Streptomyces collinus: one gene and its partner. The protein of the gene in region 2 interacts with the protein of the main gene of each other region in a pairwise test. Links are inferred from orthologs where the notes say so. Each region holds a gene or a part of one and is shown on either strand. Other genes may lie near its edges.

Region 1 (15,963 bases), 2.4 Mb from region 2 along the record:
CGAGCGGGAGTTGGGGGCCGTGGACGTGCTCGTGCACAGCGCCGGGGGCAGCGGGCTGCTCGAACCGGAGGCCCCGGGTGACGATCCGCTCGCGGCCGTCGCGCACACCTGGAGCGTGAACTTCCGGCTCAACACCCTGACGGCGGTCCTGCTCACCGAGGCGCTGAAACCGCGGCTCGCCGAGCCTGGCGGACGCGTGCTGTTCCTCAGCTCCATCGCCGCCTACCGGGGATCCGGGAGCGGGGCGTACGCGGCGGCCAAGGCGGGGCTGCACCCCTACGCCCACGATCTGGCCAGGGAGCTGGGGCCGCGCGGCATCACCGCGAACGTGGTCGCGCCCGGGTACATCGAGGACACCGAGTTCTTCGGGGACGCGATGGCCGAGGAGCGGCGGGAGCGGCTCATCGGCGAGACCTCGACCGGCCGGGCCGGGACCCCGGGGGACGTCGCCCAGACCCTGCACTGGCTGGCCTCCCCGGGCGCCGGGCACATCACCTCACAGATCATCCAGGTCAACGGCGGCGCCGAGCGCGGCCACTGACCGGCGGAAGGGAAATGGGGCACCCCGCGCCGCGGGGTGCCCCATTTCCCTTCCGTGTGAGGGGTCAGTGCTCCGGCCGCCCCGAGTTGTGGTTGCTGTGGTAGCGGCGCTGCTGGGCCGGGACGCCGTCCGGGGACGAGCGGTGGCCGCTGCCGTTGCCGTTGCCGTCGGAGGACGGCGGAAGGACCGCGTCCGCCGTGTTGACCCGGGGCAGGGCGTACGGGTGCTCGTCGGCAAGCCAGCCCATCATCTGTTCGCGGACCGTGACCCGCACCGTCCAGATGTCGTCCGCGTCCTTGGCCGTCACCAGGGCCCGCACCTGCATGGTGCTCGGGGTGGTGTCCGTGACCGACAGGTTGTAGGCGCGGCCGTCCCAGGCGGGGCACTCGCGCAGGATGTCGCGCAGCTTGTCGCGCATCGCCTCCACAGGGGCGGAGTGGTCGACGTGCCAGAAGACGATGCCCGTCATCTGCGGGGTGCCGCGCGACCAGTTCTCGAACGGCTTGGACGTGAAGTACGACACCGGCATGGTGATGCGCCGCTCGTCCCAGGTGTGGACGGTCAGGAAGGTCAGGGTGATCTCCTCGACCGTGCCCCACTCGCCGTCGACCACCACCGTGTCCCCGATGCGCACCATGTCGCCGAAGGCGATCTGGAACCCCGCGAACATGTTGCTCAGCGTGGACTGCGCGGCGACACCGGCGACGATGCCGAGGATGCCGGCCGAGGCCAGCAGCGAGGCGCCCGCCGCCCGGAACGCCGGGAAGGTCAGCAGCATCGTCGCCACCGCCACCACACCGACGATCGCGGACACCACCCGCATGATCAGCGTCACCTGGGTGCGCACCCGGCGGACCCTGGCCGGGTCGCGGTGGGCCCGGGCGCTGGCGTACCGGCTGTACGACGTCTCGACGATCGCCGCCGCGATACGGATGACCAGCCAGGCGGCCGATCCGATCAGGATCAGGGTCAGCGTCCGGCCGACTCCTTCGGCGCGGCTCTCCAGCAGGTCCGCCTCGTCGTAGGACCCTCTCAGCAGGGCCGCGAAGAGGACGATCATGTAGGGGATGCGGCCACGGCGGAGCAGACCCCACAGCGGGGTCTCATGGTGCCGTTCGTCGGCCTTGCGCAGCAGGAAGTCGGTGGCCCAGCCGATCACCAGCGTGAGCACGACCGAGCCACCGACCACGATCAGCGGTCGTAGCAGGTTCTCCATGCCACCGAACCTAACCGGCCATCGGGGTGCATGAACATGTGACTTCCGCTGCGTCGTGGGTAGTGCCGGGATCCCGGCTTGTCACACCCGGCTGGCACCATGGCCTCATGAACATCATGCTGTTCCACTCGACCCAGGGTCTGCGGCCCGCGGTGCTCCAGGCCGCTGACAGACTGCGCGCGGCCGGACACGAGGTGTGGACACCCGACCTCTTCGAGGGGCACACGTTCGACACGGTCGAGGAGGGCATGCAGCACCAGGAGAAGATCGGCAAGGACGAACTGCTGAAGCGTGCGGTGATGGCCGCCGCGCCCTACTCCGAGCGCGGGCTGGTGTACGCCGGGTTCTCGCTCGGCGCGTCCATCGCCCAGACCCTCGCCCTCGGCGACGACAAGGCGCGCGGCCTGCTGCTCCTGCACGGCACGTCGGACATCGCGCCGGACGTCACGGCCGAGGACCTGCCGGTCCAGCTGCACGTGGCCGAGCCGGACCCCTTCGAGACGGACGACTGGCTCAGCGCCTGGTACCTCCAGATGGGCCGCACCGGCGCCGACGTCGAGGTGTACCGCTACGCCGGGGCCGGCCACCTCTACACCGACCCCGACCTGCCGGACTACGACGAGGAGGCCGCCGAGGCCACCTGGCGGGTGGCGCTCGGCTTCCTCGAAACCCTGTAGCGGCGGTTACACCGGGTCGTAGGTGCGCTCGACCTTCTGCGTGCCGCTGCGGGTGCGGTACGAGCGGGACCACTTGGCGCTCGCGTCGCGCTTCGCGCGGTCGGAGACGACGTAGAAGTCCATCTGCGCGCGCTCGGCCGTGATGTCCAGGACGCCGAAGCCGTGCCGGTCGGTGTCGACCCAGTGGACATGGCGGTTGGCGGCGCGGATGACCGGCGCGGCGACCGCGGAGACCGTGCCCTCCGGAACCTTGACGATGTCGTCGAGGTTGTCCGAGGTGACCGAGGTGACGACGAACTCCGTGGCGGCCGACGGGGACAGCGGATACGTACCGGCGTCCACCGGCACGTCGTTGGCCCAGGCCATGTGGATGTCGCCGGTGAGGAAGACGGTGTTGCGGATCGCGTTCGTCCGCAGGTGCGCCAGGATCTCGCGGCGGTCGTCGGTGTAGCCGTCCCACTGGTCGGTGTTGAGGGCGAGTCCCTCCTGGGGCAGGCCCAGCAGCTTGGCCAGCGGCTTCAGCAGATCGGCGGAGAGCGAGCCGATGGCGAACGGCGAGATCATCACCGAGTTGCCGACCAGCCGCCAGGTGGTGTCGGACGACGTCAGCCCCGCCTTGAGCCAGTCCAGCTGGGCACGGCCGGTGAGCGTGCGGTCCGGGTCGTCGACCTCGCCGTTGCCGACCTTGACCTGCTGCGAGCGGAAGGAGCGCAGGTCCAGCAGGGAGAGGTCGGCGAGCTTGCCGAAGCGCAGCCGGCGGTAGGTGGTGCCCGCGATCGCCGTGCGCACCGGCATCCACTCGAAGTAGGCCTGTTTGGCGGCGGCCTGACGGGCGGACCAGGTGCCCTCCGCGCCCTCCGTGTGGTTCTCCGCCCCGCCCGGCCAGGCGTCGTTAGCGAACTCGTGGTCGTCCCAGATCGCCACGACCGGGGCCGCGGCGTGCAGCGCCTGAAGGTCCGGGTCGGTCTTGTACCGGGCGTGCCGGGTGCGGTAGTCGGCGAGCGTGACGATCTCGTGGGCCGGGGCGTGCGGGCGGACGACCTTGCCGCGGGTGCCGTACTCGCCGGTGCCGTACTCGTAGATGTAGTCGCCGAGGTGCAGCCAGGCGTCCAGGTCGCCGCGGGCCGCGAGGTGGCGGTACGGGGAGAACCAGCCGGCCTCCCAGTTGGCGCAGGAGACCACGCCGAAGCGCAGGCCCGTGACGGCCGCGTCGTGCGCGGGGGCGGTGCGGGTGCGTGCGGCGGGGGAGTCGGTGCCGCCGGCGGAGAAGCGGAACCAGTAGTCGGTACCCGGCTTGAGGCCGCGGATGTCGGCCTTCACGGTGTGGTCGGAGGCGGCCGTGGCGGTGGTCGAGCCCTTGGCGACGACGGTGGTGAACGCCTTGTCCTCGGCGACGGTCCAGCTCACCTCGGTGTCCGGGCCGGCTCCGGAGCCGGGTATCGCCTCCGGTACCGGAGTGACGCGGGTCCACAGCAGGACGCCGTCCGGCAGCGGGTCCCCGGAGGCGACGCCGTGCAGGAAGGCGGGAGCCTGGTCGACGGCGCGCGCCGGCAGGGTCGCCGCCAGTGGGCCGGCCAGGACAGCGGTCGCCGCCGCGGCCTTGACGACCGTACGGCGGCGCGGGGTGAGGGAGTTGATGCCCTCTGACGTATTCGATGATCTGTATCGACTGGTCACGACCGATCAGGTTACTGGTCGGTATGGGCCGGAGCGGGCGAACTCCGGAAGTTCGCCCGCTCTTCACACGCCGACCGGTCCCTGACCGGCCGTCACTTCTTGAGGGCCTCGCCCACGACCCGGTTGAAGTCGGCCACCGTCATCAGCGGTGTGCCCTGGCTGTCGGCGGTGAGCTGCTTGCCGTCCATGACGAAGCCCGGAGTGCCCTTCACGCCGTCCTTGTTGTCGTCGAAGGTCTTCGACATGGCCATGGCCCAGGCGTCGTAGGTGCCCTTCTCGACCGCGTCCTGGAACTTCTTGTTCCCCTTCAGCTCGGGGACGGCGTCCGCGACCTTGATCAGGTAGCTGTCGTCCTTGAACTTGTCGGTCGTCTCCTCCGGGTGGTACTTCGCCGAGTACAGCGCGGCCTTGTAGTCGAGGAACGCCTGGTCGCTCACGTTCAGCGCGGCGCCCATGGCGCTCAGCGCGTTCTTGGAGCCCTCGCCGTTGTCCTTGTTGTCGATGAAGGTGGCGCCGACGAACTGCATCTTGTACTTGCCGTCGTCGATGTCCTTCTTCACGGTCGGGCCGACGGTCTGCTCGAACTGGGCGCACACGGGACAGCGCGGGTCCTCGTAGATCTTCAGCGTCTTCTTCGCCGAGTCCTTGCCGATGACGACCGTGGTGCCGTCGGTGCCCGTGGTGTTGGCCGGCGTGACGACCTTCTCGTCCTTGACCGCCTCCCAGTGGGTGGGCTTGTTGGCCTGGACGACCGCGTACCCGATGCCACCGGCTATCGCCAGGACACCGACGATGGAGCAGGCGACGATGACCTGCCGCTTGGTCTTCGCCCGCTTGGCCTCGCGCTCGCGCTCGATGCGCAGCCGCTCGCGGGCCGCGGTCTTCGCCGACTGGCTGTTGCGCTTGCTCATGGTGATGTTCTCCGTAGGGGACGCGCACACCTGGGGTGTGCGGAATGCGTAGGGGGACTGCTGGTGCTCGGAAGTGCCGCACCGGGGGCGAAGGCGCCTCCCGCGACGCGGGTGCCTTACTGCGCGAAGGCGGGTGAGCACGGCGGTCCACGCCGTCCCAGGGAGTACGCGAGGATCCGGTCGCGGGCGGTGGGGGTGCGGTCGGCGGTACGCGCCGGCAGGCGCCGCCCTGCCGGGGCCCGCTCCACCGCGACCGCGGCGACCGCCAGCAGCAGCGGCCGGAACGTCGTCGCCGTCACCGCCCGCAGCAGCTGGGCCAGGGCCCGCTCGCCGCGGCGCAGCCAGACGGCGGCGAGGAGCCCGACGCCGACGTGCGCCCCGAGCAGCAGCCAGGCCGTGGCCGGTTCGGCGTGGGCGACCGCGGCCGCCAGCCGCTCGGTGCCGGTGGCCCCGGCCATCCGGGCCAGGGGCGTGCCGACCTCTCCGCCGCCGCAGAGCACATCCAGGCCGACCGAGCGCAGGGGCCCGGCGACCGGGCCGCCCGCGCGGCCGTAACAGGCGTGCTGGCCGGTGGTGAACACCGTGTCGGCGGTCAGTTCCAGCGGGATCAGCAGGGCCGCGATCCGACCGAAGGAGCGCTCCCGGCCGGCCAGGGCGAACGCGATCACGAACACGGCGGCGGCGACCGCGGCCACCGTGCCCACCGGCAGCGGGGCCCGGGACAGCAGCACGTGCGACGCGGTGCTGAGCGTCACGACCACGGCCGTGAACAGCGCCGCGCGTACGGCTCTGAGGCGGATCCCGGATATGTCCATAGCGAAAGGAGAGTCTGTCATGGGGGCCGGTAAGGGACCCCTAAAGGATGCCTGTGAGAGGCCTTGCCGTCACAGCCCCGGAATCCGTCCGTTGCGGAACAGGTCCACGAAGGTCTGGTGGTCGGCACGCGCGCGTGCGCCGTAGGTGTGCGCGAAGTCGACCAGCAGGGGGGCGAAGCCCTCCTCGTCGGCCGCGAGCGCCGCGTCGATGGCCCGCTCCGTGGAGAACGGCACCAGGGACTCACCGGACTGGTCGTCCGCCGCCGAGTGCATCGTAGCCGTCGCCCGGCCGAGGTCGGCCACCACCTGGGCGATCTCCTCCGGGTCGTCGATGTCTCCCCAGTCGAGGTCCACCGCGTACGGCGAGACCTCGGCGACCAGCTGTCCCGCGCCGTCCAGCTCCGTCCAGCCCAGCCATGGGTCGGCGTGCGCCTGCAGGGCACGCTGGGAGATGACCGTGCGGTGCCCCTCGTGCTGGAAGTAGCCGCGGATCTCCGGGTCCGTGATGTGCCGGGAGACGGCCGGGGTCTGGGCCTGCTTGATGTAGATCACGACATCGTTCTCCAGGGCGTCGCTGTGCCCCTCCAGCAGGATGTTGTACGACGGCAGCCCCGCCGAGCCGATGCCGATGCCGCGCCGGCCGACCACGTCCTTCACGCGGTAGGAGTCCGGGCGGGCCAGCGAGCTGTCCGGGAGCGTCTCCAGGTAGCCGTCGAAGGCGGCGAGGACCTTGTAGCGGGTGGCCGCGTCCAGCTCGACGGAGCCGCCTCCGGAGGCGAAGCGGCGCTCGAAGTCGCGGATCTCCGTCATCGAGTCCAGCAGGCCGAAGCGGGTCAGCGAGCGGGCGTCACGCAGCGCGTCCAGCAGCGGGCCCTGCGCGGTGTCCAGCGTGAACGGCGGCACCTCGTCGCTCTTCGCGCCCGTCGCCAGGGCGTGGATCCGCTCGCGGTAGGCGACCGCGTAGATCGTCACCAGCTCGGAGATCTGCTCGTCGCTGAGCGCCTTCGCGTAGCCGATCAGCGCGATGGAGGCGGCGAGGCGCTTGAGGTCCCAGGTGAAGGGGCCGACGTAGGCCTCGTCGAAGTCGTTGACGTTGAAGATCAGGCGGCCGTTGGCGTCCATGTACGTGCCGAAGTTCTCCGCGTGCAGGTCGCCGTGGATCCACACGCGCGAGGTGCGCTCGTCCAGGTACGGGCCGCCCTGCTTCGACCCGAACTGATCAGACACGGTCAGGTCGTGGTAGAAGAGGCCCGCCGTCCCCCGGTAGAAGGCGAAGGCCGAGGCCGCCATCTTGCGGAACTTCACGCGGAACGCGGCCGGGTCGGCGGCCAGGAGCTCGCCGAAGGCGGTGTCGAAGACGGCGAGGATCTCCTCACCGCGGTGCTCGCCGTCGAGCTGCGGGAACGACATCGCTGGGTGCCTCCTGGTGCATGCGTGTCAGGGCGGCAGGTCCGCCCTGGATCCTAACGTGCGGCGGCCCGCGGGAGTGCCCGCGAACCCTCGCATGAAGGTACGCGGGTCGGCCCTCCAGGTGTCAGTGCCGAGGCATAGACTTCGACGCTGCCCCCAGACTGTCCGCAGCCTGCCGGGCCCCATGTGTCGTATGTTTCCTCTGGAGGCCGCAGCCGTGTCAAAGCCGCCGTTCACGCACCTGCACGTCCACACCCAGTACTCGCTGCTGGACGGTGCCGCGCGGCTCAAGGACATGTTCAACGCGTGCAACGAGATGGGCATGACGCACATCGCCATGTCCGACCACGGCAACCTCCACGGCGCCTACGACTTCTTCCACACCGCCCAGAAGTCCGGTGTGACCCCGATCATCGGGATCGAGGCCTATGTCGCGCCCGAGTCCCGGCGCAACAAGCGCAAGATCCAGTGGGGCCAGCCGCACCAGAAGCGGGACGACGTCTCCGGTTCCGGTGGTTACACCCACAAGACGATGTGGGCCGTGAACAGCACCGGCCTGCACAACATCTTCCGGCTGTCCTCCGACGCGTATGCCGAAGGCTGGCTGCAGAAGTGGCCCCGGATGGACAAGGAGACCATCGCCCAGTGGTCCGAGGGGATCGTCGCCTCCACCGGCTGCCCCTCCGGCGAGGTCCAGACCCGGCTGCGCCTCGGCCACTTCGACGAGGCGCTCAAGGCCGCCGCCGACTACCAGGACATCTTCGGCAAGGACCGCTACTTCCTGGAGCTGATGGACCACGGCATCGAGATCGAGCACCGGGTCCGCGACGGCCTCCTGGAGATCGGCAAGAAGCTCGGCATCCCCCCGCTGGTCACCAACGACTCGCACTACACGTACGCGCACGAGGCGAGCGCCCACGACGCCCTGCTGTGCATCCAGACCGGCAAGAACCTCTCCGACCCCGACCGCTTCCGGTTCGACGGCACCGGCTACTACCTGAAGTCCACGGACGAGATGTACGCCATCGACTCCTCGGACGCCTGGCAGGAGGGCTGCGCCAACACCCGCCTGATCGCCGAGATGGTCGACACCACGGGCATGTTCGAGAAGCGCGACCTCATGCCCAAGTTCGACATCCCGGAGGGGTACACGGAGGTCAGCTGGTTCCGCGAGGAGACCCTGCGCGGCATGCACCGCCGCTTCCCGGACGGCATCCCGGACGACCGCATGAAGCAGGTCGAGTACGAGATGGACACCATCATCTCGATGGGCTTCCCGGGCTACTTCCTCGTGGTCGCCGACTTCATCATGTGGGCCAAGAAGCAGGGCATCGCGGTCGGCCCCGGCCGAGGCTCCGCGGCCGGCTCGATCGTCGCCTACGCCCTCGGCATCACCGACCTCGACCCCATCCCGCACGGCCTGATCTTCGAGCGGTTCCTCAACCCCGAGCGCATCTCCATGCCCGATGTCGACATCGACTTCGACGAGCGCCGGCGCGTCGAGGTGATCCGCTACGTGACGGAGAAGTACGGCGCCGACAAGGTCGCCATGATCGGCACGTACGGCACCATCAAGGCCAAGAACGCGATCAAGGACTCCGCGCGCGTGCTGGGCTACCCGTACGCGATGGGCGACCGCCTCACCAAGGCCATGCCCGCCGACGTCCTCGGCAAGGGCATCAACCTCGACGGCATCACCAACCCCGAGCACCCCCGCTACTCGGAGGCGGGCGAGATCCGGGCGATGTACGAGAACGAGCCGGACGTGAAGAAGGTCATCGACACCGCCAAGGGCGTCGAGGGCCTGGTCCGGCAGATGGGCGTGCACGCCGCCGGCGTGATCATGTCCAGCGAGACCATCACCGACCACGTCCCCGTCTGGGTCAGGCACACGGACAAGGTCACCATCACCCAGTGGGACTACCCGAGCTGCGAGTCGCTCGGCCTGCTGAAGATGGACTTCCTCGGCCTGCGCAACCTGACGATCATGGACGACGCCGTCAAGATGGTGAAGTCCAACAAGGGGATCGACATCGATCTCCTGAGCCTCCCGCTCGACGACCCCACGACCTTCGAACTGCTCCAGCGCGGCGACACCCTCGGCGTCTTCCAGTTCGACGGCGGCCCCATGCGCTCCCTGCTCCGGCTGATGAAGCCGGACAACTTCGAAGACATCTCCGCCGTGTCGGCCCTGTACCGCCCGGGCCCCATGGGCATGAACTCCCACACGAACTACGCGCTGCGCAAGAACGGCCAGCAGGACATCACGCCCATCCACCCCGAGCTGGAGGAGCCGCTCAAGGAGGTCCTGGACGTCACCTACGGCCTGATCGTCTACCAGGAGCAGGTGCAGAAGGCCGCCCAGATCATCGCCGGCTACTCGCTCGGCGAGGCCGACATCCTCCGCCGCGTGATGGGCAAGAAGAAGCCCGAGGAGCTGGCGAAGAACTTCGTCCTCTTCCAGGAGGGCGCCCGCAAGAAGGGCTTCAGCGACGAGGCCATCCAGGGCCTCTGGGACGTGCTGGTCCCCTTCGCCGGCTACGCGTTCAACAAGGCGCACTCCGCCGCGTACGGACTCGTCTCGTACTGGACGGCCTACCTCAAGGCGAACCACCCCGCCGAGTACATGGCCGCGCTGCTCACGTCCGTGAAGGACGACAAGGACAAGTCGGCCGTCTACCTCAACGAGTGCCGCCGCATGGGCATCAAGGTGCTCCCGCCGGACGTCAACGAGTCGATGTCCAACTTCGCGGCCCAGGGCGACGACGTGATCCTCTTCGGCCTCTCCGCCGTCCGCAACGTCGGCACGAACGTGGTCGAGTCGATCATCAGGTGCCGCAAGGCCAAGGGGAAGTACGTCTCCTTCCCGGACTACCTCGACAAGGTGGAGGCGGTGGTCTGCAACAAGCGCACCACCGAATCGCTGATCAAGGCCGGCGCCTTCGACGCGATGGGCCACACCCGCAAGGGTCTGACCGCGCACTACGAGCCGATGATCGACAACGTGGTCGCGGTCAAGCGCAAGGAGGCCGAGGGGCAGTTCGACCTCTTCGGCGGCATGGGCGAGGCCGAGACCAGCGAGCCGGGCTTCGGACTCGACGTGGAGTTCTCCCCCGACGAGTGGGACAAGACCTATCTGCTCGCCCAGGAGCGGGAGATGCTCGGTCTGTACGTCTCCGACCACCCGCTGTTCGGCCTGGAGCACATCCTGTCCGACAAGGCCGACGCGGGCATCTCCCAGCTGACCGGAGGTGAGCACTCCGACGGCGCGGTCGTCACCATCGGCGGCATCATCTCCGGCTTGCAGCGCAAGATGACCAAGCAGGGCAACGCCTGGGCCATCGCCACCGTCGAGGACCTCGCCGGCTCCATCGAGTGCATGTTCTTCCCCGCGACCTACCAGCTGGTCTCGACCCAACTCGTCGAGGACGCCGTGGTGTTCGTCAAGGGCCGTCTCGACAAGCGCGAGGACATCCCGCGGCTCGTCGCGATGGAGCTGATGGTGCCGGACCTGTCGAACGCGGGCACCAACGCGCCCGTGGTCCTCACCATCCCGGCCACCCGGGTCACCCCGCCGCTGGTCAGCCGCCTCGGCGAGGTGCTCAGCCACCACAAGGGCGACAGCGAGGTCCGGATCAAGCTCCAGGGACCGACCAAGACGACCGTGCTGCGGCTGGACCGGCACCGGGTGAAGCCGGACCCGGCGCTCTTCGGAGACCTGAAGGTGCTGCTCGGGCCGTCCTGCCTGGCCGGGTGAAGCACGGATCTCGATGCGCTTGAGGGGCGTACCCGCAATCGGGTACGCCCCTCGTGCGTGTGCGTGTGTGTGGGCTCAACAGCCCGTCACGCAGACGTCAGTTGTGGCCGAAGCTGCGCTTTCGCTTGCCGGACGGCGCCATCTCGCCGGGGGTCGCCTCGACCTCGGCCTGGGGCTCCGTCTGCGATGCGGGGCTGCGGTCGGCCCGCTGACCACGCTCGGTCGGACGCTGCTGCTTACGGTCACGGTTCTTGTTCTTGGCCATGGTGATGCCTCCTGTGGGGGACTAGGGGCCAGGGCCGGGACCAGATTCACACAGGCCGACAACGATCGCATGTCGGACAATTACCGTGTGTGACAGGGGTGGTCGGAGCCGCACCTCCCGAAACGCCACGCCGAAGATCGAGTTCCGGCCGTTAACCTCCGCGCCGTCGGGCAGACTCGAAGCAAGCCCGAAGCAAACCTCCTGGGAAGAGGGTGAGTCGCGTGGACCGCTGCATCGTCCTGGTGGACGCTGGGTATCTGCTGGGAGCCGCGGCGAGTCTCCTCGCCGGAGAGCCCTCGCGGTCCCGGATCACCGTCGACCACACCGCCCTCATCCAGGGGCTGCGCGAACGCGCCGAATCCGACACACAGCAGCCGCTGCTACGCATCTACTGGTTCGACGGCGCCCCGGACCGCGTCCCGCAACCCGAGCACCGCAGGCTGCGCGTGATGCCCCGGGTCACCGTCCGGCTCGGCGCACTGACCCGCAGCGACGGCCGCTGGGCCCAGAAGGGCGTGGACGCCGCGATGCACGCCGAGCTGACCGAACTGGCCCGCAACCGAGCCTGTTCCGACGTCGTCCTCGTCACCGGCGACGGCGATCTGCTGCCCGGCATGATGGCCGCCAAGGAGCACGGCGTCGCCGTCCACCTGTGGGCCGTCCAGGCCGCCGACGGCGACTACAACCAGTCCGAGGACCTGGTCGCCGAGGCCGACGAGCGGCGCGTCCTGGACCGCACATGGATCACCAAGGCCGTCCGCGCGAAGGACTACACCGGGGCGTGCGCGCCGCAGCCCGCGCCCCGGCCCGAGATCGCCGCGATCCTCTCCGCGCCGCTGCCCGAGTCCGCGCTCGGTGCCACGTCCGACCGGCCCGCCCCGCAGCCCCGCCACCCGGCGGAGACCGGTCCCGGGCAGAACGGCACCGAGGAGCGGGTGCCCGCCGCCAAAGGGGTCCCCACGCCCAAGGACCTGGCCGCCCTGCGGGCCCCCGGCACCCAGCCCGCCCAGCAGCCCGCCTCCGCCACCCTCCGGTGGTCCTCCGACAAAGGCTGGGTCGACCGGCCCACGGCCGAGCCCCCCGAGGCCGCTTCGATGCCGACGCTCGCCCAGCTGACCACGGCGGAGCAGCGGTGGGCCGACCGCGAGGAGGACATCACCACCGTCGGCGGTGACCCCTTCGAAGTGGGGCAGGTCTTCGCGAGGCGCTGGGTGGAGCGCCTCGGCGACCAGAACCACCTGCAGAAACTGTCCGGGATGTACCCGCGCATCCCGCACCGCGTCGACGGGGAGCTGCTGCGCTACGCCGCCCGGTTCGGCCTGCTCGCCCACAAGGACGACCAGATCGACGAGCGGGACCGCTACGCCATCCGGGCCGGCTTCTGGCGGGAGATCAGCGTGCGCACGGGCGTGGAGCACCCACCCCTCGACGACTGAGGGGCCCCTGAGTCCTTTGCCGACGGATTTCCCGGTATGGACCGACCCGAGAACGGACCAGGGTCGCCGACCCCGTAGTCTCGTCCCTTGTGAGTAAGCGCGCGGCACAGGCATTTCGGCACGATGGTGACGTCGTGTGCGCGGTGCGCGGGCTGACCAAGACCTATCCGGCGGTCCGGGGCCGGCGCGGCACACCCGGAACACCCGAGGTCCGGGCCACGGACGACGTGACGCTGGACATCCGCCGCGGCGAGATCTTCGGCCTGCTCGGTCCCAACGGGGCCGGCAAGTCCACCCTCGTGCGCCAGCTGACCGGGCTGATGCGGCCCGACCGTGGCAGCGTGGAGATCCTCGGGCACGACATCGTCCGCCACCCCGAGCGGGCCGCGCGGATCCTCGCCTACCTCGGGCAGGAGTCGACCGCCCTCGACGAGCTGACCGTCTCGCTCGCCGCCGAGACCACCGGGCGGCTGCGCGGCCTGGACGTACGGCAGGCGCGGGCCGAGCGGGACGCCGTCCTCGACGAGCTGGGGCTCGCGCCGCTCGCCGGGCGGCCGCTGAAGAAGCTCTCCGGGGGCCAGCGGCGCCTGGCGTGCTTCGCGGCGGCCCTGGTGGGGGAGCGGCCGCTGCTCGTGCTCGACGAGCCGACCACCGGCATGGACCCGGTGGCGCGGCGGGCCGTGTGGTCCGCTGTCGACCGGCGCCGGGCCGAGCACGGGACGACCGTGCTGCTCGTCACCCACAACGTCATCGAGGCCGAGACGGTGCTGGACCGGGTGGCCGTCCTCGACCGGGGGCGGGTGATCGCCTGCGACACCCCCGCCGGGCTCAAGGAGCAGGTCGCCGGTGAGGTGCGCGTCGACCTGGTGTGGCGGGACGCGGCTCCGCTGCACGTGCCCGAGGTGGCCGCGCTGAAGGACCGCGTCGTGGAGTCGGGCCGCCGCTGGACGCTGCGGCTCGGGCCCGAGGAGGCCCGGGCGGTCGTCGCGACCGTCACCGGCGGGGCCGCCTTCGCCGCCCTGGACGACTTCACCCTGGCCACGCCGAGCCTGGAGGACGTGTACCTCGCCCTCGGCGGTGCCGTCCAGCAGGGGCTGGTGAAGGTGTGAGCGCGAGGACACCGGGCGCGCGGGCCGTGAGCAGACCGGCCGCCGCATACGTACCGAACAGGCGACTGCCGCAGTGGACCCGAGCGAAGGGAAGCAGCGCGACGTGAGTGTCGTACCCGCCGATGTCCTGCCGGGCAGTGCCCTGGCCGTGGAGGAGCCCGCCGCGTGCGCGGCCGAGCTCGGACCTCGGGCGCGGCTGTGGCCGTCGCTGGCGGCCGTGTACCGGGCCCAGCTGTCCCGGGCGCGGGTGGCGCGGATCCCGCTGCTGTTCGTGGCGACCTTCCAGTCGGTCGGGATCATGATCCTGATGCGCGGGGTCGTGGACGACGGGGCGGAGGCGCAGGCCGTCGTCGCCGGGTCGTCGGTCCTGGTGGTGGCCTTCGTCGCGCTGAACCTGCTCGCGCAGTACTTCGGGCAGCTGCGGGCCAGTGGCGGGCTCGACCACTACGCGACGCTGCCGGTGCCGCCGGCGGCCGTGGTGCTGGGCGCGGCGGGCGCGTACGCCTCGTTCACCGTGCCCGGGACCGTCGTGACCGCGGTGTTCGGCTGTGTGCTGTTCGGGCTGCCGATGGCCCATCTGTGGGTCCTCATGGCGGTGATCCCGCTCGCGGGCGCCGCGCTGGCCGGGCTCGGTGCGGCGCTGGGACTGCTCGCGCCCCGGCCTGAACTGGCCACGCTGCTCGGACAGCTGGGCATGTCGGCGGCGCTGCTGCTGGGCGTGCTGCCCGCGGACCGGATGCCGGAGGTCGTGCGCTTCACGCGGGACCTGCTGCCGTCGACGTACGGCGTGGAGGCCTTCGCGCGGACCTTCGGACCGCATCCCGACTGGGCCTTCGTGCTCGGTGACCTCGCCGTGTGCGGGGTGGTGGGCGTCGTCTCGCTGGCCGTGGCGACCTGGGCCTACCGCCGGGCGGCCGTCCGGTGAGCGAGGAGGGATCCTCCGGTGACGCGGCACACAAGCGGACCTGGCACGATGGCAGGGTGACCGCACCACTGACTCCGCCACCGCCGCCGCACGAACACTCCGCACAGGGGCCGTGGCAGCCGCCGGCCGCCGGGCCGCAGGCTCCCGGGTCGCAGCACGCCGAGTACGCCGGGCACGGCTGGTACGGACAGGACGGCCCCGGCATGAAGACGGAACTGCGGGAGGCCGCCGTGATCGCGGTGGCCGTGGCGCTCGGCGGGGTGCTGCTCGGAGTGCTGTGGTGGTGGCTCGCGCCGCACGTGCCGCTCGTCGGCGACGTGGTGGAGAAGAGCTGGGTCGTCTACCTCAAGGACACCGAGGGGGAGCAGGCCATCGGGGTCGACGGCACGTTCACGCTCCTCGGGCTGGGCTTCGGCGCCGTCAGCGCCCTGGTCGTCTTCCTGCTGCGACGGCGCGGAGGCGTGCCGCTGGTGATGGGGCTGGCCCTCGGAGGGCTGCTCGGCTCGCTGCTCGCCTGGCGCGTCGGGGTGTGGCTCGGGCCCGCCCAGGACGTGATCGCGCAGGCTCAGGCCGTCGGGCGGGGCGTGACGTTCGACGCGCCCCTGAAACTGGGCGCGAAGGGGGCGCTGCTGGCCTGGCCGCTCGCCGCACTGGTGCTGCACCTCGGGCTCATGGCGCTGTTCGGACCCCGGGATCCGGAGCCGGAGTTCGCGGCCGGGCCGTACCAGGAGCCCTCCACCCGCGGTTAGGGCCCTTCTGGTGGGTCTCCGCGGCGTCGCGATGCCCGGCACGCCGAGAGCACGCACCGAACACCGCTCCTTCCTCCACGGAGATCCATCAGAAGGGCCCTAACGGCCGACAGGCGCGAGGACCGCCTCCGTCAGCTTCTGGAGGTCCTCCGGAGCGAGCTCGACCTCCAGGCCCCTCCTGCCCGCCGACACGCAGATCGTCGCGTGCGCCGCGGCCGAGGCGTCGAGGACCGTCGGCAGCGTCTTGCGCTGGCCCAGGGGCGAGATGCCGCCCCGGACATAGCCCGTCGTGCGCTCCGCCAGGGCCGGGTCGGCCATCGCCGCGCGCTTGCCGCCCACGGCCGCCGCCAGGGCCTTCAGGTCGAGTTGGCCGGCCACCGGGACCACCGCGACCGTCAGCGTGCCGTCGACGTCCGCGACGAGGGTCTTGAAGACGCGGTCGGGCGAGACGCCCATCGCCTCGGCGGCCTCCTCG
Region 2 (14,655 bases):
TCCTCCGCACAGGTGACCAGCCCCCGGCCGGTGCCCTGCCCGGCCCTCGCGTGTACTCACTCCAGCCAGAAGGAATGCCCATGCGCAAGCTCCTGACCGCAGCCGGTCTCACCTCGTCCGCCGTCGCGCTCGGCGTGCTGTTCGCCGGCCCGGCCGCCGCCTGGACGGCCTCGTCCCAGTTCGACGTCGTCTTCCCCGGCCAGAAGCCGCAGACGACCTACTACGTGGAGAACACCGGCGCGAACACCACGTCGAACGGCAACATGACCGGGAAGTCGGTCGTCTACTGGCAGCTCGGCGTCGACCAGGTGATCGACGACTCGAAGCGGTTCACCAGCTTCAAGATCACCACGCGCATCGAGGCCCGCCTCGGCAAGGCCGCGGACGACGAGGTCATCACCAAGAAGACGTGTGACATGACCACGGCCATCAATGAGCGCTACGCGTGGTCCTACGACTCCCCGGAGAACACCTGCGTCGCCCCGCCCACCGTCTACGACGGTGAGCTGTGGTGGTCGTCGGACGCCACGGTCGTCTACGACATCGAGGGAGACGGCAAGGGCGCCATCACCCAGGAACTCGCGGGCACCACCCTGATCCACGGCTGACCGACGTTCCGCCGCTGCTCCCGCGCCCCCGCCGGGGCCCGCGCGGCCGCCGCGCCGTCCGACCGGTGCCTCGCCCACTGGTGTCCGTGCACGGACACCGACCAGGTCCGGCGCGCCTGACAGGTGCGCCGGGGCTGCGGCGAGGTACCCGGTGTTTCCGCCGACCGGCCGGATCCTGTCAGCCGTGGGCTGACGGGGCCGGTCCGGGCTTGCCACCCCCCTCCCCGCATGGGGGAGGATGGCGGAATCCGTACGAAGGGAAATTCACGGTGACCATCGACCCGTCCTCGATTCCGAACTTCGGGGGCCAGCCCGAGCCGCAGCCCGGCAGCGGCCCGGCCGGCCCCGTCGTCCCGGATCAGGACCTCGTGAAGCAGCTCCTCGACCAGATGGAGCTCAAGTACGTCGTCGACGACGAGGGAGACCTCGCGGCGCCGTGGGAGCAGTTCCGCACCTACTTCATGTTCCGGGGAGAGGGAGACCAGCAGGTCTTCTCCGTGCGGACGTTCTACGACCGGCCCCACGAGATCGGGGCCAAGCCGCAGATCCTGGAGTCGATCGACGACTGGAACCGCCGCACCCTGTGGCCCAAGGTCTACAGCCACACCCACGACGACGGCACGGTCCGCCTGATCGGCGAGGCCCAGATGCTGATCGGCATGGGTGTCAGCCTGGAGCACTTCGTCTCCTCGACGGTCAGCTGGGTGCGCGCCGCGATCGAGTTCGACAAGTGGCTCATCGAGCAGCTCGGTCTCGAAGAGGAGATCAACGAGGCGGAGAAGCCCGAGGACGACGAGTAGGCTCCCGACCCGAGCCCCTCACGGCGCGTCGGCGCGTACGCACAGGTACGCGCTGTACGCGCCGTTTGCCTTTTCGCAGTCGGACGGACCCTGCTCTGCGCCGATGTTTCCGATGAGTAGAGTGAACGGCTGACTGAAGATCGTAAAGAGGGGAGCACGGGGTGCGTCGGTTACTGGGCGTAGCGGTTTCGATTGCGGGGATGGGTCTCGCGTTCTGGTTGGTCTTGGGTCCTTCAGCGGATTGGGAGGGCGGTGCGAGGTTCGCGCGCTTCGCCCTGTTGCTGAGCTGCTTCTTGGTGATCGGTGGTGGCGTGCGCTTGATCTACCCCGACAAATCCAAGGACGAGCCGACCGAGGTCGCCGGGTAATCCCGCACACCGACCGGCCAGGGTGCGGGCCCGGACGGGTGTGTCCTGGCCGGACGAGGTGGCCGACGTCGGCGAGCGGGAGACCTGCTCACGACCCCGGCGGATACTCACCGCGGCCCGAGGTGCGGCGGAGTGCGGATGCCGAACTCGCGGCGGAGGGCTGACAGCGCGGCAAGGTAACCCGACATACCGTGAACACTCGGGCCGGGCGGCGTTGACGCAGAGCACATGTAGACACCGGTCAGCGGTGTGCGGTAGGGATCGAAACGTGGAACAGGGCGCATAACGGACTGCCGGAGCGTCATTGCGCCCGCTCCGATGTCCCCGCCCACATAGTTCGGGTTGTACGCCTCATACTCGGCACCGCTGATCCCGCGTCGATGGATCACCGTGTCGGCGAATCCGGGCGCGTAGCGTTCGATGCGCGCCGTGACCATCGCGGTCGGGTCCCACGCGTCGCCGTTGGGGACGTGCGCGTAGGCCCACACAGGACGTCGCCCCGGTTTGGCGCGGCTCGGATCGGCCGAGGCGGGGTCGACCAGCAGAACGAACGGTTCCTCAGGTCGGATGCCGGCGGCAGCCTTCGTCTCGGCTTCGAACATCTCTGCCTGGGTTCCCCCCAGATGAACGGTTGCGGCTTGCCCCACGTCAGGGTTGGCCCAGGGAATCGGCTCAGAGACGAGGAAGTCCACCTTGGCCGCTGCCGGCCCGTACCGGAATCGTGCCAGGCCTCGCCGGTAACCGGCCGGAAGCAGGTCACCCGCTATCTCCGTGAACGTCTTGGGGCTTGTGTCGAGAAGCACCAGTTTCGCCCGGGGGAGTTCATCGAGGCTGGTCACGTGGTGATCCGTGTGGAAGGTTCCGCCGTGGGCGGTGATGTCGTCGGCGAGCGCGTCGGCGATGCGAGCGCTGCCTCCCTCGGGGATCGGCCAGCCGCTGGCGTGCGCGAGGTGTCCGAGGAGCATGGCGACTGCGCCCGAGGCAAGGGAAGGGAGTTTGCCGACCGCGTGCGCCGCCACCCCGGTGAGGAGCGAGCGGGCTACCTCGGTACTGAAGCGGTGGGGCGCCAGCGCAGTGCCATGGGCAAGCAAGCGGGAACCCAGGAGCGCTGGGACGGCAAGGCTCCTGGGGAGTCCTCGTTGCCCCGACAGGACAAAGTCGACCAGTTCCTCGGAGTGGTTGACCAACGGCTGCATGAGACGACGCCAGCGCTCACCGTCCGGACCGAGATGGGCGCAGGTCGCTTCCAGATCCCGGTGAGCAAGGCCGGCGAGTCCGTTTTTCAGGGGGTGAGCGTAGCTGATGGATGGATACAGCATGTTCACCCCCCGGGACGCCAGGTCGAACTGACGAAAAAAGGGGGACACAACGGCCATAGGGTGAACGGCGGAACAGATGTCGTGTTCTATCTCGGCATCGAAGAGTGGCTCCGTCCGCAGCCCGCCTCCGATGGTTGTGCGGGCCTCGTACAAGGCGACCTTGAGGCCCGCCCGCCCGAGAGTGACCGCAGCGGCAAGGCCGTTCGGGCCGGTTCCAACCACAATCGCATCGGGTTCCATGCGTCCTCCCAAAATTTTCCACTCAGAGCCGACGGAACTTGGAACCACCCGACGGCAAAAGTCATCCGCGGCGACTTTATGCGGGCACCTGACGGCATGTCACAGCGACAACAGGTGCAGACCGATGCGGCCGCCTGGTGGAGACTTCCGGAACGTCTCATTCCAGGCCCGCTGTGATGATCATCACGTGACCACTCCTTGAGATGCCTGCGTCAATCTCCATAAGATCATCAGGAATCGCGACGGGCGCCGGGAATCACCTTGCAAAAACAGGTTGACATACGGAGCGCGTGTCGCGAGGAATCTTCCGACTTCGTCGGAGGGCTGATTCGTCCACGGGGGGCGAGCGGTCGAAGATGCCTGACCAGCTTCTTCAAGCATGCCGCTATTGATGTCTGACCAACATCTCGGGTGTACCGCTGCTCTCCCCTCAGGCGATCAGGCAGTAAACAATAGAGGGGAAAACATGAAGAAGAAGAATGCCGCTGCCGTCATCGGCGTGGCCATTGCCGGCACGTTCCTGACCGTGTCGATGCAGGGTTCCGCTCAGGCCTCCACGCCGCCGCAGGCGACCGGGGCCCTGAGTGCTCAGGCCACCACCGAGGACGCCCCGAAGGCGCCTCAGGCCCGTGCTGCCGGCCGGGCTGCCGCGGCGGCCGGCCGTGCTGCCGCTCGGGCCACCGTTCACGCGCGGGCCGCTGCGGGATCCCTCGCGAACCAGGCGGGGCAGGTTGCCAACAACTTCAGCCTGTTTGCCCCGCCTGCCAAGGTGTCGGGTGACGGCGCCTCTGCTGCGGCGACTGTTTTCGACAGGTGACAATGCGCCATCGGCGCATCCAGAGGGCGGCACTGCTGGCTGGTGCCGCCCTCCTGGGCGCCCACTTCTCTATCGCGGCGTTCTCCCAGGCGCCACTCAGCCCAGCCAAGATTCAGCTGCATGGAGTTATCAGCGGCTATCTGGAGCCGTACTTCACGCAGAACTGGAGTTTGTTCGCTCCTGATCCGACGAAAGACGACCAAGGGATAGTTGTGCGCGCGAAGTGCGCAGACGGTGCGGTCACGGATTACTACGATGTGACCGGCCCCTTGATCAAGGAGACTCAGGAAGACCGATTCTTCCCCTCTCGTACGGTACGGCTCGTGAGCAACGGGCTCAATCAGCTCAACGATTCGGATGACCTGTTGTGGCGTCTCCGCCAGAAGCAGAAAGAGGAGAATAGCGAAGGCTCAGAGGCGAAGGGCGGAAAGGATAAGCGTGACATCCCTCTGACGCCCTACGAGAAGAGCCAGCACATGGACGCCGAGCGCTCCTTGTCTCGTTTCGCGCTGACCCGGATAAACAACGTCTGCCCGGATGGCACGGACCCGACCGCTGTCCAGGCGCGCATGTATATCAAGAAACTTCCTCCGTGGTCACAGCGAAAGAACGCAAAAGCGCAGAGCACGCTGGACATTTACGACTTGCCGTGGAAAAAGGCGGTTGAACTGCAGTGAGCATCAAGAAAACGATTGACTCAGCTGCCAGTCGACCCGTCGCCGCACTGGGAGTTTCAGGAACCCGTGCACTGCTGGGCTTCGTCGGGCTCATGTACTACCTGAGCCACTACGGCGATCGGAGCTACCTCTTCGGCCCGGGAGCCGATTCGGTCCTGCCGCACCGCCTCTTCCTCGAACAAATCCAGGAGAAGGGAAGCTTCAGCCTCTACGCCTGGAGCACGTCCGAAGTCTGGTTCGAAGCGGTCTTCCACCTCGGCGTGCTCGCCGCCCTGGCTGTGACCGTAGGAGTGGGAGGCAGAGCGGTTCTCGCGGCGCACGGGATCCTCCTCTGGTCGCTCTACGAACGGCAGTCGGCCTTCCTGGACGGGGGAGACAACCTCGCCCAACTCGTGATCCCGTTTCTGCTCCTGACGAACTGCTACCAGAACTTCTCGTTCTCGAGCGGAGTCGCCGACCGTGTCGTCGGGCGACTCCCGGGGAGCGTGCGAGCGCTCGGTGTTCCGCTGCACAACCTCGGCGTAGTGGCGATCGCCGTACAGATGTGCCTCGTGTACGTGGTGAGTGGTCTGTACAAGGTGCAGGGAGACGTGTGGCAGGACGGCACCGCGCTCTTCTACATCATGCGCGTTCCCGAGTTCGAGCTGCCAGGTTTGTCCAACCTCGTCTACAACAACGACCTACTCGTCTTTCTCGGCACCTACAGCACCACTTTGTTCCTGGTGTACTTCCCTATGGGGATCCTGGTGCCCAGCTTGCGCCCGTGGACTGCGGCGGCCTCCATCGCGTTCCATGTGTCCATCGGCGTGTTCATGGGCCTCACCGCGTTCGCCCTGACCATGATCGCCTGCGACCTCATCTTCCTCTCCTCCGCGCTGTCCCGCGCGCGCAAGCTCGCACGGACCCTCCGCGAACGCTGGACACAGAAGCAGCCCGGGAGCATCCCGACGGTCACCGACCAGGACGCACCGGAAAGTGACGCCCCGGCCCCTGTCCCCGTTCCCCAAGCCGCGAGGTGAGGGCCATGCGCCGCGTCCCCACCTGCATCATCGGCAGCTCCCACACCGCTCCGATCGTCACCGGCAAACACGACCCCGACAAGTACGCAGAGGTGGGCTCCTTCACCAAGGTCATCACCGGAACCATCCTGCAGCAGTTGGCCGAGCAAGGTGTCCTCACGGTTGACGACCCCGTTGAACGATGGCTCGACGTCCCGTCAGGAACCGGCATCACCCTGCGCCACCTCGCCGAGCACACCTCGGGTCTGCCTCGCCTGCCCCCGGGCACCTCTCGCCTCGACCCGTACCGGAATTTCACCACTGACCGGCTGCGCCAACTGCTCGCCGGTTTCGACCGGCTCACCGATGGTCCCGCCGGGGAGCATGAGGAGTACTCCAACTTCGGCTACGCGGTGCTCGGGGCGGCACTGACCGCAGCAACGGGGCAGGAATACGACGAGCTCGTAGCCGTGCACGTGCTGTCCCCGCTCGGCCTGCCGCGAGAGGCCATGACTGCCCGACCGCCACAGCACAGCAGCTCGCTGCCGACCGGATGGTTCGGCCGCAGGGTGAAACCGTGGACCATGACGGGAGCCATCCTGCCCGCAGGCGGCCTGTGGGCGAGCCCCCGCACACTGGCGCGTGTGCTGACCGGCCTCGTACTCGACCGTTCGCTCGGGGAACCCGGCCTCGGATGGCAGCGTTCGGGGCCTCTGCCTCTGATCTGGCACAACGGAGCGACAGGCACGGCGTCTTGCTTTGCCGGCGCCGTGCCTGACGGCCGCTGGACGGTGGTCCACCGCCTGAGCGGCTCGCCCGACGCGACGGACCGCACCGCCCTGGAATACCTGCGCACAGCGCATTCCCAGTGAATCGAGAAGGGGTCACGATGCGTGCACATATCCGAGCTGCTGCCATCACGGGCATCAGCGCCATCCTGCTCGGCACGGCGGCCTCGGCTGTCGCCGCAGAGAGCGCCAGAGCGTCGGCCCCTGTCCCCTGGTCGGCCCCGTACGCCACCGCTTCCGCCTCGGGTGAGCGGTGGACCGAAGGGACAGGCCCCACTCCGACCCTGGTGATCAAAGGGAAGCTGTCGAACTCCGCCGAGGGTTGCTACTCGCTGTGGACGAAGTTCAATGCCGACCTCGTGCCGGGCGTTCCACGCAAGCAGGCAGAGCTGTGCGGTCCGGGCAGTGTCCCTGTCGAGGTGCGGCGGTCGTACTCGTTCACGACCACCGGCAGCCTCACCGTGTGCAAGGGCATACAGAACACCCATCAGTGCGGCCCCTGGCAGAGTGTGACTTCATGGCCTGTCACCAAACCGACGGGGTGACGTCAGCGAGACACTGAAGTCGGCTGGGAGTTGGAGCGTCGAGACACAGCTCCGCCCACACGGTCTTGCCCACCGGGCGGCGGGACACCGACTCCCAGCGCTCGGCGAGGACGTCCACAGGACCAGCCCTCGGCCGGACTCGCCTTTGGGACAGGACGAGGGCGCGGCCGTGGGCAGCCGCCTGGCGGAGTCAGCGTCCGCGACCTCGACGCGCAGCAGGCCCGCAACCGGCGCTTCACGGTCGTGCCCTCCGCGGGCAGCCAGGTCACGGTGCCCGTCGCCTTGACGGGCAGCGGTATCTCGGTGCCGTAGCCCAACTGGCCGTCCACCGTGGTGCGTTCGGTCAGCGTGGTCCGGGTGACCGGGACGGTGGAGCCGGAGCGGGGCGGGGCGGAGGAGCCCTCCTGCGACCCGCCTCCGCCGAGGCCGAGCGCACCGACCACGGCGACCGCCGCCACGACGACCAGAGCCGACGCGACCAGGACCGTACGCCGTCCGCGCCGACCGCGCGGCGGCGGCGCGGGAGCCGCCCCGTGCTCGTGATCGGTCTGCACAACCGTCTCCGCCATCGTCAGCCCTTGCCCGCGGGCTGGTCCGCCGGGTCACCGATGATCGGAGCGCAGACACGCGTGGCACGCTTGGCTCCCGCCGACGTCTGGTTCCATTCGGAGCCCTGCGCGGTCCCCTCGGGCCCGGGATCGGGAAAGTCGGGGGCGCCGTTCTTCTGCATGCAGTCGGCGTAGTCACGCTTGACCTTGATCTGCTCGGGGCTGAGCGTGGGCTGATTGGCGTTCTCAAGGCCCTCGGGGACGGCCGCCTTGAGCGAGGCGCACTTCTCGGAAGCGTCCAGGAACTTCGTGTTCTTCTTCAGCGCCGCGTTGTTGCCGAAGTCGACCTCCCCCTTGGCGTCCGGGTCGGGGGCGTCGACCCCGTTCTCCCGCAGACATGTCACCCACTCGCGCTGGGCGTTCACGTACGCGGCCACGTCGTCGCCGCCACTCGGCGCGGTCGTCCTGCCGGATGCCCTGTCGCCGCCCGCAGTCGGGACCTTCGGGGTGTCGCCCTCGCCCCCGCAGCCGGCCAGGGTGATCGCCATGACCGACGCCGTCACCACGGCCATCAGCACCCGGTTCGTCCTCATCGGTTCTCCCGCCTCCTGTCGCGGCCGACCGCGGGCGCGGCAGGCCTCCCGACCGTAGGCCGGAGGTGATGAAGAACCTTTGAAGAACCTGTCATCCGATCATGCGGCGGGCCGATGCGCTTCGGACGGGACACCACGGCAGCCGGCGACTCCCGCGCGACGGTGGCGCGGAACCGACCCGAGCTACGCCTTCAGACGCTTCACGGCCTCCTGAAGTACCTCTGTCCGCTTGCAGAACGCGAACCGTACGAAGGGGGCGCCCTCCTCGCGGTGGTCGTAGAAGACCGCGTTGGGGATGGCGACGACGCCGGCGCGTTCCGGCAGGCCGCGGCAGAAGGCGAAGCCGTCGCTCTCGCCGAGGGGGCGGATGTCGGTGGTGATGAAGTACGTGCCCGAGGGGCGGTAGACGCGGAAGCCCGCCTCCGCCAGGCCCGCCGCCAGCAGGTCCCGCTTGGTCAGCATGTCGGCGTGGAAGCCGGTGAAGTACGACTCGGGCAGCGAGAGGGCCTCGGCCACCGCGTACTGGAACGGGCCCGCCGAGACGTACGTCAGGTACTGCTTCGCCGAGCGCACGGCCGTGACCAGCTCCGGGGCCCCCGTCACCCAGCCGACCTTCCAGCCGGTGAACGAGAACGTCTTGCCGCTGCTGGAGATGGTCACCGTCCGCTCGCGCATCCCGGGGAACGTCGCCAGGGGTACGTGCTCGGCGTCGTCGAAGACCAGGTGCTCGTACACCTCGTCCGTCACCACCAGCAGATCGCGTTCCACGGCCAGCTCGGCGATCGCGGCCAGCTCCGCGCGCGTGAGGACCGTGCCGGTCGGGTTGTGCGGGGTGTTGATCAGCAGCAGCCGGGTGCGGTCCGTGACGGCGTCGCGCAGCTCGTCGAGGTCGAGCCGGAACCGGCCCTCGTCCTCGTGCGCCCGCAGGGTGACCGGCACCCGGCGTCCGCCCGCCATCGCGATGCACGCCGCGTAGGAGTCGTAGTAGGGCTCGAAGGCGATCACCTCGTCCCCGGGCTCCAGCAGCGCCAGCAGGGCGGCGGCGATGGCCTCCGTGGCGCCCGCGGTGACCAGGACCTCCGTGTCGGGGTCGTAGGACAGTCCGTAGCGGCGCTGCTGGTGGGCGGTGACCGCGGTCCGCAGCTCGGGGACGCCGGGGCCCGGCGGGTACTGGTTGCCGCGGCCGTCCCGCAGGGCCCGTACGGCGGCCTCCCGGATCTCCTCGGGGCCGTCGGTGTCGGGGAAGCCCTGCCCGAGGTTGATGGCGCCGGTGCTCAAGGCAAGGGCGGACATCTCGGCGAAGATCGTCGTCCCGAACTCGGCGAGCCGGCGGTTCAGGAGGGGGCGCGCGCTGGAGGTCATGCCGGTCATCCTGCGCCGAAGCTCTGGAGTTCCTCAACTTTGTGTTGGCCCGATCCGGGGCCGGGCATCACCGCCTCACGCAAGAGCGAGGCGCCCACGGGGGGCCGCTTCGGGGGAACGAAAGGAGGGTGACGCCATGATCGTAGGCATCATCCTGGCGGTGGTCGGAGTCGTACTGATCGGGGCGCTCGTCTCCCAGGCCCGCAGGGGCGGCACCCGGCGGACGACGCGTCGCGGGGCATGGGCGTCCACCGGCGGTTCGAGCAGCAATGACAGCGGCAGCAGCGGCAGCTGGTGGGTCGGCGGGGGAGACTCCGGCTCCTCCGGCGGCGGAGACAGCGGGGGGCACTCCTGCGGCGGCGGGTCGTCCTGCGGGGGTGGGGGCGGTGGCTGCGGCGGCGGAGGCAGCTGACTGACGTCGGCCTTCCTCACGGCGAGGAGCCGTATCACCGAACGCGGGGTCCGCACCTGAGCGGGCCCCGCGTCGTGTTGTCCGGGGTGCCCGGACGGACCGCTGCTCGAACGGCCGTCGGGCGGCTTCGGGCGCATCCGGGCCGCATTCCATGCCTGTCGGACAACTTGCTTCTCGTGGACCGGGGTTCGGGCGTTGCCCGCGCAACTGCTCCCGGAAAAGGGCGATTTCGAGTGGCGGCCGGAATCGCGGGCTCCCCGTGCGGCCCGGCTCCTGGGCGTGCGGCACGGCGCACCGGCGCACGCCATCCCCGGCACCGGCGCGCGCCGCAGTTGAACAGTTGAGCTGTGGAGCCCTCTGAGGGGTGGAAACCCTACGAACTTGGGTAAAAACGCTGTGATGGAGCCACCGTTCATGATTCCCTAAGTCACCGACGCAGCCCCTCGGACGTTCTGCGGACCTTCTGAAACCGGCCGACCGGTTTGACCCGGGCCGACATCCCCCGGTGCGACCGGGGCGCAGCGGACCCATCTCCCTCTCCTTGTGTGCTTGCGGAGCCGATCCATGCTCACGACCCTGAACACCTCCTACACCGACACGCGCGCGGCCGATCTCGCGTGGGCCCTGGGGCGCGAGCCACTCCCCGCACTGGCCGTGCTCGACCTCGAACTCGCGGACACCAGACTGCAGTTGCGACTCCTCGGCGCGTCCCATCAAGTCCTGCTGGAGGAAGAGCGGGGCAGCTGCTCGGAGACGGTGGCGTGCATCGCGGGCAGCAGCACCCCGCTTCCGCTCGGCGTCGCCAAGCGCGTGGGCGACTGGGAGTACGAGTTCGCGGCCCGGGTCGAGGTCCTCTCGCCCGGCTCCTTCGCGGGCCGCGCCCAGGAGTTGCTGGCCCTCGTCTCCGACCATCCGCACGGCCTCGTCGGCGTCTTCCCCGGCAGCCCGTACGCCTTCACGGCCCTGCTCGCCCAGCACCACGAGGGGCAGGTGCGGTGGCGCACCTGGCACGCCTACCCGCAGGACGGGCAGTTGGTGGCGACCCGCACGAAGGTGGGGGTGCGCGTTCCGGCGGCGGTCTCCGTCGGCTGATCCCGGCCGACCGCTGCCCGGCCCGTCGAACCGCGTGCGGCGATCCGTATACGGCGATCCGGATCTCGTACGGATATCCGGCCTCTGTAAACCAGCACCACACGTGTGGGTGACGAACCGCAGTCGAGGCGTGACGTAACGTCGCAGCGTGATCGAGCCGCACGCGCCCGCCCCGCCCGGTTGCCCGCCGCCCCGGAGCGCCCCGGGTGACTCCATCGGCCCGGCGCGACTGCCCGTCCGGCCCGGCACCGGACGGTTCCTGGTCCTCGCGGGCGTGTTCGTCTGCGCGGCCTGCGGACTCGTGTACGAGCTCGAACTCGTCGCACTGGCCTCGTACTTGATGGGCGACTCCGTCACCCAGGCGTCCGTCGTGCTGTCCGTCATGGTCTTCGCGATGGGCATCGGCTCCCTCGGCGCGAAGCGGCTGCGCCCGCTCGCCGCGGCCGGCTTCGGCGCCGTCGAGGCCGCCCTCGCGCTCGTCGGCGGGTGCAGCGCGATGGCCCTGTACGCGGTGTTCGCCTGGACCGGCGACTGGGGCGGGATGTGGGCCAACGGGCCGCGCTGTCTGCTGGTCGCCTTCTCCCTCGCCACCGGGCTGCTCATCGGCGCCGAGGTCCCGCTGCTGATGGAGCTGATCCAGCGCATCCGCCGCCAGGACGCGGGCGGCGCGGTGGCCGACCTGTCCGCCGCCGACTACGTCGGCGCCCTCGTCGGCGGCCTCGCCTTCCCCTTCCTCCTGCTGCCGTTCCTCGGCCAGTTGACCGGGGCCCTGCTCACCGGCGCGGTCAACGCGGTCGTCGGCGGCGCGCTGGTGCTCGGCCTGTTCCGCCGGGACCTGACCCGGCGCGCCCGGTGGCTGCTGCTGCTCGGCAACGCCCTCGTCCTCACGATCCTCGCCACGGCCGCCGTCCTCGTCGACGACTTCGAACGGGCCGCGCGGCAGGCGGTCTACGGCGGGGACGTCCGCGTGGCGCTCCGCACCGGGGTCCAGGAGGTCGTCCTCACCGGCGGCACGCACGGGCGGCCCCTCGCCCTGTTCCTCGACGGCCGGCTGCGCGTCAGCGAGCGTGACGAGCTGCGCTACCACGAGGCCCTCGTCCACCCCGCGATGAACGGGCCGCACGCGCGCGTGCTGATCCTCGGCGGCGGGGACGGCCTCGCCGCCCGCGAGGTGCTGCGCCACCCGGGAGTCGAACGGGTCGACGTCGTCGAACTCGACGCCGAGGTGGTCCGGCTGGCCCGCACCGACCCGGCCCTGTCCGCACTCAATGAGCACGCGTTCGGCGACCCGCGGGTCCACGTGAGGACCGAGGACGCCTTCGGCCGGCTGCGCGGCGCGACCCCGGCGGCCTACGACGTGGTCGTCTCGGACCTGCCGGATCCGCGCATCACGGCGAGCACGAAGCTGTACTCGCAGGAGTTCTACGGCCTGGCCCGGCGCGTGCTCGCCCCCGGCGGCCGGCTCGTGGTGCACACCGGCCCGGTCGCGTCCGGCCCCCGGGTCCACTGGACCGTCGAGGCGACCCTGCGTGCGGCCGGCCTGCGCACCGCCCCGTACGGCACGGGCGGCCGCCGCACCGCTTCCGACGCCGGACCCGACCGCGCCCCCGCCGACCGTTCCCGGGCGCCCCGGGACTGGCGTTTCGTCCTGGCCGCCCGCACGGACCCGCGGCTGGGGCTCGACCCGGACGGGCCGCGGCCCGGTGTCCTGACGGAGGCGTCCCTCGCCGCGGGCGAGCGGGCGGCGCGCGGTACGCGGATCGCGGGGCTGTCGGCGTCGACGCTGGTGCATCCGCGGTACTGAGGGGCCCGAACCGCCGGGCGGGGCGCGAGGATACGCCTGGCGGGGGTGGATCGGGGGTGAATCCCTCAGGCGGGGGTGCGTTTCGGGCTGTGCTGGGTAGAGTCCGTCGACATGGAGCACGAGGTGTTCGTTCCGGTTCCGGCGGAGCGGCTGAGAGAGGTGCTGGACGACCCCGCGCGGGTCGCCCGGGCTGTTCCCGGGCTCCAGCAGGACGCCGGCGCCGAGCCCGTCGCCGGGCGGCTGAAGATCCGGGTCGGCAGCCACTCCGTCACCTACCGCGGTGCCGTACGGGTCTCCCGGCGGGACGACGGCACCTACGTCGTCGAGGGCGAGGCGGAGGAGTCGCGCGGCAGCGGCTCGGTCGCACTCACCCTGCGGATCGCCCTGCGGGATGCGGAGGACGGCTGCACCGTCACGTACGACGGCACGGCGTCCGCCGACGGACGGATCAAGGACCTTCCCGCGGAGACGGTGGAGGGCGCCGTCACCCGGCTGCTGAACCGTTTCGCGGAGCACCTGGCCACGGCGGCCACCCATGACGCGAAGGACGCGGACGGCACGGACGGCGAGCGTGCTGGGGCCGGAGCCGAGGAGCGGACCCCTGCCGACCCCGGTCTCACCGAGGAGCCCCCTCCCCCCGCGCGCCCCTCCGCCTTCGGTTCCGACCGCCCGGCCTCCTCCTTCGGACACGCGGACGAAGAGCACGAGGAGGATGAAGAGGGCGAAGGGGGCGAGGAGGGCATCGCCGAGGCGGCGCACGCGCGGCGGACCATGATCGGACGCAGCGCCGAGGAGGTCGACCACGCCCCGCCGCGCGGGCGGTACGCGCCGGTGCCCGCACCCCAGACCGTGTCGCCCACCGCCCCGCTGCGCTGGGCGGCGCCCGCGGCGGCGCTCGCGGTGGCGTCGGCCATCGTGGCGGTCCGGGCCCTGCGCCGACGCCGCTGAGCCGCACCCCGCGGGCGGACCGGGCGGACATGGCCGAACCACCCCGCAACCGGTGAGGCCCTCTTGATCACCCCAGTAGGGTCGTCCCGTGAGTGACGAAGACATCACGCTGACCGCGGGTGACGCGGAGGTGACCGTGCAGCCGGGCAACGGCGGCCGGGTCGGAGGGCTGCGGATCGGCGGAGTGGAGCTGCTCCGGCAGGGGGAGCGCTTCGGATGCTTCCCGATGGTGCCGTGGTGCGGCCGGATCCGGGACGGACGGTTCCTGGACGGCGCCGAGGTGCGGCAGATGCCCCTCAACGCCCCGCCGCACGCCATCCACGGCACCGTCCGCGACCACGCGTGGCGCACGGCCCGCACGAGCACGGACGAGGCGGTCCTCACCTACGAGCTCGTCGACCCCTGGCCCCACCCGGGCCGTGTCACCCAGATCATCGCGCTCACCGAGGACGCGCTGACGCTGAGCATGTCCGTCGAGACGTACGAGTCGTCCTTCCCGGCGCAGATCGGCTGGCACCCCTGGTTCAACCGGAACCTCGGCGGCGAGGACGTGCAGCTCGCCTTCGACCCCGCCTGGCAGGAGGAGCGCGGCGACGACCACCTGCCCACCGGGAACCGGATCGACCCGAAGCCGGGCCCCTGGGACGACTGCTTCGGCATGCCCGGCGGCGTCGAGGCCACGCTCACCTGGCCCGGTCAGCTGGAGCTGAAGGTGACCAGCCGCGAGGAGTGGGCC

The links.
Region 1: the proteins of RFN52_RS21485 (region 2) and dnaE interact in binary tests that used the Escherichia coli proteins (3 or more experiments, as listed by UniProt). The link is inferred for Streptomyces collinus from one-to-one orthologs.

Annotation. Positions count from the first base shown.
Region 1 is NZ_CP133771.1:2,282,500-2,298,462, reverse strand. Bases 7,100-11,204 are described here. They hold dnaE (DNA polymerase III subunit alpha), read left to right. Parts: upstream 7,100-7,464; coding sequence 7,465-11,004; downstream 11,005-11,204. Other genes in these bases: RFN52_RS10295 (hypothetical protein), read right to left, coding at 11,102-11,204; RFN52_RS10305 (DUF2252 domain-containing protein), read right to left, coding at 7,100-7,247. In the rest of the region: RFN52_RS10335 (SDR family NAD(P)-dependent oxidoreductase), read left to right, coding at 1-541; RFN52_RS10330 (mechanosensitive ion channel family protein), read right to left, coding at 606-1,757; RFN52_RS10325 (dienelactone hydrolase family protein), read left to right, coding at 1,820-2,434; RFN52_RS10320 (alkaline phosphatase D family protein), read right to left, coding at 2,441-4,111; RFN52_RS10315 (thioredoxin domain-containing protein), read right to left, coding at 4,204-5,022; RFN52_RS10310 (hypothetical protein), read right to left, coding at 5,139-5,837; more of RFN52_RS10305, read right to left, coding at 5,907-7,099; more of RFN52_RS10295, read right to left, coding at 11,205-11,269; RFN52_RS10290 (NYN domain-containing protein), read left to right, coding at 11,491-12,705; RFN52_RS10285 (ABC transporter ATP-binding protein), read left to right, coding at 12,840-13,814; RFN52_RS10280 (ABC transporter permease), read left to right, coding at 13,918-14,739; RFN52_RS10275 (AAA family ATPase), read left to right, coding at 14,796-15,488; ybaK (Cys-tRNA(Pro) deacylase), read right to left, coding at 15,588-15,963. UniProt on the Escherichia coli protein: DNA polymerase III is a complex, multichain enzyme responsible for most of the replicative synthesis in bacteria. This DNA polymerase also exhibits 3' to 5' exonuclease activity. The alpha chain is the DNA polymerase catalytic subunit.
Region 2 is NZ_CP133771.1:4,712,497-4,727,151, forward strand. The notes cover bases 7,579-10,375. They hold RFN52_RS21485 (pyridoxal phosphate-dependent aminotransferase), read right to left. Parts: upstream 9,673-10,375; coding sequence 8,485-9,672; downstream 7,579-8,484. Other genes in these bases: RFN52_RS21480 (hypothetical protein), read right to left, coding at 7,732-8,301; RFN52_RS21490 (hypothetical protein), read left to right, coding at 9,800-10,075. In the rest of the region: RFN52_RS21440 (hypothetical protein), read left to right, coding at 81-608; RFN52_RS21445 (YbjN domain-containing protein), read left to right, coding at 878-1,408; RFN52_RS21450 (phytoene desaturase family protein), read right to left, coding at 1,884-3,335; RFN52_RS21455 (hypothetical protein), read left to right, coding at 3,802-4,152; RFN52_RS21460 (DUF5819 family protein), read left to right, coding at 4,155-4,829; RFN52_RS21465 (HTTM domain-containing protein), read left to right, coding at 4,826-5,848; RFN52_RS21470 (serine hydrolase domain-containing protein), read left to right, coding at 5,854-6,699; RFN52_RS21495 (DUF2617 family protein), read left to right, coding at 10,640-11,167; RFN52_RS21500 (polyamine aminopropyltransferase), read left to right, coding at 11,316-12,971; RFN52_RS21505 (SRPBCC domain-containing protein), read left to right, coding at 13,083-13,919; RFN52_RS21510 (aldose epimerase family protein), read left to right, coding at 14,008-14,655. UniProt on the Escherichia coli protein: Shows aminotransferase activity with methionine and histidine as substrates, and to a lesser extent also with phenylalanine.